Regions from separate parts of the Paraburkholderia sp. EG286A genome, predicted to be linked through region 2. Evidence: riboswitches for the same ligand, from Rfam matches in the RefSeq annotation. Region 2 holds a riboswitch; the other holds the start of a gene.
What was found. Region 2 has a riboswitch for manganese ahead of AB4Y35_RS16620 (TMEM165/GDT1 family protein). Riboswitches for the same ligand answer to the same signal wherever they lie in the genome.
Positions count from the first base shown of each region.

Region 1 (3,408 bases), on a different contig from region 2:
GCTGCTGTTCGGCGCGTCGGACAGCCCGCTTGCGCAACCGTGGTCGATTCTCGGCGGCAACTTCGTCTCCGCGCTGGTGGGCGTGGCGTGCGCGCAATGGATCGCGTCGCCGGTCGCCGCGGCTTCCGTGGCGGTGGCGCTCGCCATCTGCGCGATGTTCCTGTGCCGCTGCGTGCATCCGCCTTCAGGCGCGGTCGCGCTGACCGCCGTGCTCGGCGGCCCCGCTGTTCATGCGCTCGGCTTTCACTTCGTGCTCGCGCCGATCGTGTTCCAGTCCTTTGCGTTGCTCAGTGCGGCGCTCGCCTTCCACGCGCTGACCGGGCACCGCTATCCGCGCGCAGCGTTTCGTCCCACGCCGGAAGCCGCTGCCGCGCCGCTCGCCGCGCTCTCGCAACATCTGCTCGAGCCGCTGGATTTTCCGCAAAAGTCGTTCGAACAACTAACTTGTGAGGAAATCATGTCGATTGGCTGTCCCGCCGTGCCAGCGACCATGGGCGCGCGGGCGGCGCACGAGATGTTCCGCCGCCACGGTGCTTCGACGCTGCCCGTGGTCGATGCGATGGATCGCGTGGTCGGCGTCGTCACGCATCACGCGCTCGGCGACCTCGCACCGGCGGCTGGCCTCAAGCGTATCTGGAACTCGCTGCGCCGCGCGGTGCTGCGCGAGTCGGCGCGCGTGGAAGAAACGGTGGAAGCCGTGATGGCGGCCGGCGTGCACGCGGTCCATCGGGCCACGCCGCTCGCGCATCTGGTACCGATCTTCATCGAGCACGCCTACCACGACATTCCGGTGATGGACGATGCGCGGCGGCTGGTCGGCGTGGTCAGGCATTCGGACATGATCCGCTGGCTCCATCACCACGCGGGCACCGCCCAGGCCGCCGCGGCAGCCTGAGCCTGGCGCCCGGCCGCGTCACACCACGAACAGCAACGCCGCGAACACCGCATAGAGCCAGCCGACATGTGTGAGCTGACGGCTGCGTACCTTCGGCGCACGAAACGCCCACTGCAGGAACAGGATGGCGACCATCGTCGTCACGGCCGCGAGAATCGAAGGCGTGCCGAGATGCCATGGCGTGAAGAAGAGGCCGAACGCCGTGGGAATAGTGGCCTGAATCATCATCGCGCCGCTGATGTTCGCCAGTGCCAGCCGCTCCTTGCCCTGGCGCACCCAGATGATCGCGTTCATGATCTCGGGCAGCTCGGTGGCGATCGGGCTGAACAACACGGCGGTCAACTGCGGGCTCAGGCCAAGCCATGGTCCCACGGCGCCGATCTGCTGCACGAACAGATGCGAGGCCGCGAAGATCACCGCGAGCGCGCCCAGCGTCTGCAGCAGAATCCACACCATGGCCGGATTGTCGTCGTGCGGGCGCAGCTTCAGCGGCTCGAGATCGGCTTCCACCTCGCCGCTATCTTCAGCGGAAAGCTCCTTCCAGCAGTAGAACGCGTAGGCCGCGAGAAACGCGATCCCCAGTATCGGCTTGAAGCTGAACACCACGAGCCCGAGCGCGATCTTCGCGACGAAGATCGCGAGGAACCAGAGCTGGTCGCGGCGCAGACGGCGCGTATTGACGTCGACGGTAGCCGCGCGCTCGCGGCCCACGCGCTTCGCCGTCGCAAGCAACGCGAAGCCCACCACGGCATAGGCGATCGTGCTGAGCGCGAGCGGCCCGCCAATCGCGGCGCCTACGCCAATTTCCTTGTGCGCGGGATCGCCGCCGAAAGCGACGGCAACGAGCGTGACCACGCTCTCGGGCAGCGCGGTGCCGAATGCGGCGAGGATCGTGCCGGTGGCGGTTTGCGTGACCTTGAGCTTGTGGCCGAGCCACTCGACGCTATTGACGAAGGTCTCGCAGGACAGGTAGATGATGCCGGCCGCGGCAACGAGCAAGGCGAACGTCAAGATCATGACGAACGCTCCGTGGCGCAAATGAGGGGGTGATGCGGGGCGAGACGAGTCATTGTTATTGCCGTGATGTGCGAGCCGGGCACCGAAACCATGACGTATCCCTTCGCCCGGCCCGGGTGAAAGGGAAAACGTCATAGGTCTCGTCAGGCCGCGCTATTGCAGCGATTCGCTGCAATGATCCGCAATACGGCTGCCGGCGCCATGGTGCAAGGGCACCAATTATGTTGACGGCGGCGCAACGCCAAAGCCGGCGTTGCAGACTACTCCCCTAAGACAGGGGGCGATTATAGCCGAAGTTCATGGCGGCGAGCGATTTCCAGCGTGCCCGCCGCGCCCGCCTCGCGCGAAGCGAATCAGAACTTGTGACGCAGCCCGACCATGACCATCGCCTGCTTGTCGTTGCTCGCATCGTTGCCGAAGTCGCCGAACGAGGCGACCGCGTTGACGAGTTCGCCCGTATCCGCGTCGATCGTCTTGCCCGACGCCTTCTGGTAGCCCGCGAGCGCGTAGATATCGGTGCGCTTCGAGAGGAAGTAGTCGCCGCCCAGGCTGAACTGGTTGTAGCTCGCGTCCACGCCGTTGCCGTGCCCCTTGGTGTAGTTGTAGCCGAAGCCCACGAGCGCGACCGGCGTGACCTGATAGTTGATGAACGCCTGGCCCGTGTTGAACTTCGTGTTGCTGTTCGCGCCGTACGCGCTCTGGTAGTTCGCGTACTCGACATTGCTGTACGCGAGGCCCGCCGTCACCGGCCCATACGTGTAGTCGCCGGCCGCGCGAATGATCTGCAGCGAATTCGCGGAGACGAAGCCGCCCGTAATGGCGGCGGAATCCACGTTGACGTCGTTGTTCGGATTCAGGCCGTCGAACGTCGCGGCCGTGCCGCCGTTGCTGTTGGCCTTGAAATAGCCCGCGCCGAAGCCGAACGGACCATGGTTGTATGCGGCCGCCACGGCCCACGTCTGGCCCGCACCGGTGCTGCCCGGCTGGCCGCCGAACGCGTACATCGCGCTCATCTGCAGGCCACCGAAGTTGGGGCTCGCATACTTGATCGAGTTGCTGGTGCGGTAGCTGTTGTCGTAGTTGTCCATGTCGCCGGGCGTGGCGAACGCGGAGCCGAATGCGCCGTCGTTGGTGAGCGGCTGCAGCAGGTCGATGAGCGGGTCGTACTGGCGGCCGAGCGTGACGCTGCCCGCGGTGCTCGAATTGAGGCCGACCATGGCCGTGCGGCCGAACAGGCGGCCGCCCTGGCCCTGCTTGCCGTTGTCGACGTTGAAACCGCTTTCGAGCTTGAAGATCGCCGAGAGGCCGTTGCCGAGGTCCTCGGTGCCGCGCAGGCCCCAGAGGTTCGGCGACATGTTGCCGGACATCATCTGGAACGTCCCGCCCGAGCCGTTCTTGCCTTGCTGGTTGCCGAACCAGGCGACGGAGGTGTCGAGCGAGCCGTAGAGCGTCACGCTGCTTTGCGCTTGGGCGATGGAGGAAAACGATGCCAGTGT
Region 1 covers NZ_JBFRCB010000005.1:796,741-800,148, reverse strand. The annotation lists gene AB4Y35_RS26780 (HPP family protein) at 1-895, shown strand, start outside; gene AB4Y35_RS26775 (sodium:calcium antiporter) at 914-1,912, opposite strand; yybP-ykoY riboswitch at 2,090-2,193, opposite strand; gene AB4Y35_RS26770 (porin) at 2,266-3,408, opposite strand, start outside.
Region 1: linked by a shared signal. The riboswitch ahead of AB4Y35_RS26775 (sodium:calcium antiporter) and the one ahead of AB4Y35_RS16620 (TMEM165/GDT1 family protein) in region 2 are both predicted to bind manganese.

Region 2 (3,408 bases):
GCCGCGAGTCAGTATGATCAGGCCCTGCCGCGCGGCTGGCTGAACGCAAAACAGGACACGACCGGCGTGGAATGCGCACGGATCGGACACGGAATAAGCGCGGCGCAAAGATCGTATCGGAGAGAGCGGCCCCCACGACTGCACTTTTCCAACTGAAGCAACCCTGCTACGAGAAGACCATGATGCACGACAGATGGACCCGCCGCGCCCTCCTGATGCTGGCGGCGCTCGCCCTCACGCTCTCCGGCTGCACGACTTACGTGACGAGCCAGGTGACCGCCTTCTCCGCATGGGACGGCGGCAGCGACGCCACGCGCACCTTCGCGTTCAAACGCAGCCCCGAGCAGAACCAGAGCATCGAGCAGAGCACCTACGAGCAGTTCGTCGCCAACGGGCTCGCCATGCACGCATTCCGCCTCGTGGCCGAGCCGCAGGCGCGCTATCTCGTGGGCCTCGCCTACGGCAGCCGCACCGACACGGTGACGGTCGCGCAGCCCGTGTTCTACAACCCCTGGCCGGGCCCGTACTGGGGGCCGTGGAACCCGTGGGGCGCATGGGGACCGTATCAGCCCGCCTACGTGAACCAGAGCTATCCCGTGTATTCGCATGCGCTCGGCATTCGCATCACGGAAAAGGCGAGCGGCAAGGAGGTCTATAACGTGCAGGCGCGCACCTCGGGCGACGATCCCTCGCTCGTGCGCGTGATGCCTTTTCTCGTGCAGAGCGCGCTGGGGAATTTCCCGCTGGCCAACGGCACGGTCACGGAGGTCAAGATCCCGGTCGGCAAGAATGGCGGTGCGCCGAACGAGACCGCTGCGGCTCCGGCGTCTCCGGCGGCTGCGGGGCAGGGCGGTGCGGCTGCGCCAGGGAGCGCGGCGGCGAAATAGGCACGCATCGCCGTGCCCGCCCACCAGGCGACGCGTCGGAACTTCTGTCCGGCGCGTTTTTTTATGCCATGCGCGACGGCCCGTCAGAACCCCACCCCCAGAATCGCGAGCACGCCGAGTACGACGAACAGCACCGCCGCAACGGCATGCACGAGTTTCGTCGGCAGCTTGTGGGCGAAGCGGTCGCCGAGCAGGATCGCGGGCACGTTGGCGATCATCATGCCGAGCGTCGTGCCCGCCACCACGCCGAAGAAGTCATGAAAGCGCGCGGCGAGCGCCACGGTCGCGATCTGCGTTTTGTCGCCCATTTCCGCGAGAAAGAAGGTCACCACCGTGGCGCCGAACACGCCGAGCTGCGAGCGGTTCACGTTCGCCTCGCCTTCTTCGAGCTTGTCCGGTACGAGGATCCAGAGCCCCATGGCGACGAACGAGGCGGCGAGCGCCCAGCGCATGACGCCAGGCGTCACGAACGCGCCGAGCCACGTGCCGAGCGCGCCCGCGCCCGAGTGATTGACGAGCGTCGCGACGAGCACGCCGAGGATGATCGGCAGCGGTCTGCGGTAGCGCGCCGCGAGCACGAGCGAGAGCAACTGCGTCTTGTCGCCGATTTCGGCGAGCGCGACTGCGCCGGCCGAGACCAGGAAGGCTTGGTTCACGTTCTGATGGATCCTCGGGCCGTGTGTCTGCGAGCGACGACCCACGAACCGCCGGGCCCTGTTGCGGCGGACATGGGTCATCGGTCTCGCCAGGCCCGGGACAAAGGCCGCGTCCGCCATGGCCGTACAGGCCAGGTCTGTTGACGGACGCCCCCGCGAATTCGCGCGCGGCAAGCCCCGGATCCGAAGACCGGCGCTGCGGCGCGATGCGAGGCGGCTACTCCCCAATGAAGCGCGGATCATAGTATCGCGCTTTTTCCTGCAACCCGCGCTGGGCGGGGCTTTCAGCGGCGCGTGCCGGCGCGGCTGTGCACGCGCTTGCCTGCCGCGTAGGTCTCGAACACGGCGCGGTCGTCGCCGAGCAGGGCGAGCGCGAACAGCAATTCTTCCAACGATTCGGCGCGTGCCGAGCGCCGCGCGAGCAGCGGCGTGGCCTGCGCGTCGAGCACGACGAAGTCCGCTTCGCTGCCGGGCGCGAGTGTGCCGATCTTGTCGGCGAGATCGAGCGCCTGCGCCGCGCCCGCTGTCGCCAGCCAGAACATGCGCGTGGCCGTGAGGTGGTGGCCGCCCATGCGCGCGACCTTGTGCGCCTCGTTCATGGTTTGCAGCATGGAGAACGAGGTGCCGCCGCCCACGTCGGTCGCGAGTGTCACGGGCATCGACGATGCGCCGGCCTTGTCGAAGTCGAACAGGCCGCTGCCGAGGAACAGGTTCGAGGTCGGGCAGTGCGCCGCGACCGTGCCCGTATCTGCCATGCGGCGGCGGTCTTCATCGTCGAGCCAGATGCAGTGGCCGTACACGGCCCGCTTGCGCAGGAGTCCGTAGTGATCGTACACGTCGAGGTAGCTGCGATGGCCCGGGAACAGTTCCTTGACCCACTTCACCTCGTCCGGGTTCTCGGCCACGTGGCTCTGGATGAAGATGTCGCCATGCGCCTTCGCGAGCGCACCGCACGCTTCGAGCTGCGCCTCGGTCGAAGTGGGCGCGAAGCGCGGCGTGAGCGCGTACATCTGGCGCCCGCGGTTGTGCCAGCGCTCGATCAGCTCGGCGCTGTCGTCGTAGCCCGTTTGCGGCGTGTCGCGCAGGAACTCGGGGCAATGGCGATCCATCAGCACCTTGCCCGCGACCATGCGCAGGTTCTTCGCTTCGCTCGCGGTAAAGAGCGCGTCGGCGGACTGCTTGTGCACGGTGCAGTACACGAGCGCCGTGGTCGTGCCGCAGGCGAGCAGCTCGTCGACGAAAAAGCGCGCCGTGTCCTGCGCCACCGCTTCGTTTTCGAAGCCGCGCTCGGTCGGGAACGTGTACGTGTTCAGCCACGGCAGCAGACCCGGCGCGGGCGAGGCGATCATGTCAGTCTGCGGATAGTGGATGTGCGTGTCGATGAAGCCTGGCACGATCAGCTTGTCGCGCAGATTGTGGACCGTCGCGTTTTCATCGACGCGCGACTTGAGCGCGGACCACGCGCCCGAGGCGACCACGTGGCCGTCTTCGACGATCACGACGCCGTCTTCGTCAAAGACAGCGGCGTCGGACGATTGCGCAGGGTCGCCCGTGAACGTCAACAGTTTTGCGCGGTAAGCCGATTGAGTCATGTGAACTTCGTCTCCGATAAATTCAGGTAATCGTCCAATGCATGCCCCGCATCACGCATGCCGCTCCTGAAATTGCGGCGCGCAAGGGCCCACGGTCCGGCGCTCGCGCGCTGGACCGGATTCGTGTGACAGCCCGGGCTGGGGCTTGCTGTGCGGACGAGTCCGCGTTTTAGTTAGCGCCTGGGTGCACGCCCTAAGCCGTTGCGCGGCACCAGTTCGCGTCGAGCTTCGCGATCAGCGCGGCGCGCTCTTCGGGCGTCACGAACGAAGCCT
Region 2 covers NZ_JBFRCB010000003.1:850,237-853,644, reverse strand. The annotation lists gene AB4Y35_RS16625 (DUF4136 domain-containing protein) at 180-887, shown strand; gene AB4Y35_RS16620 (TMEM165/GDT1 family protein) at 971-1,543, opposite strand; yybP-ykoY riboswitch at 1,598-1,791, opposite strand; gene guaD (guanine deaminase) at 1,828-3,135, opposite strand; gene AB4Y35_RS16610 (adenosine deaminase) at 3,329-3,408, opposite strand, start outside.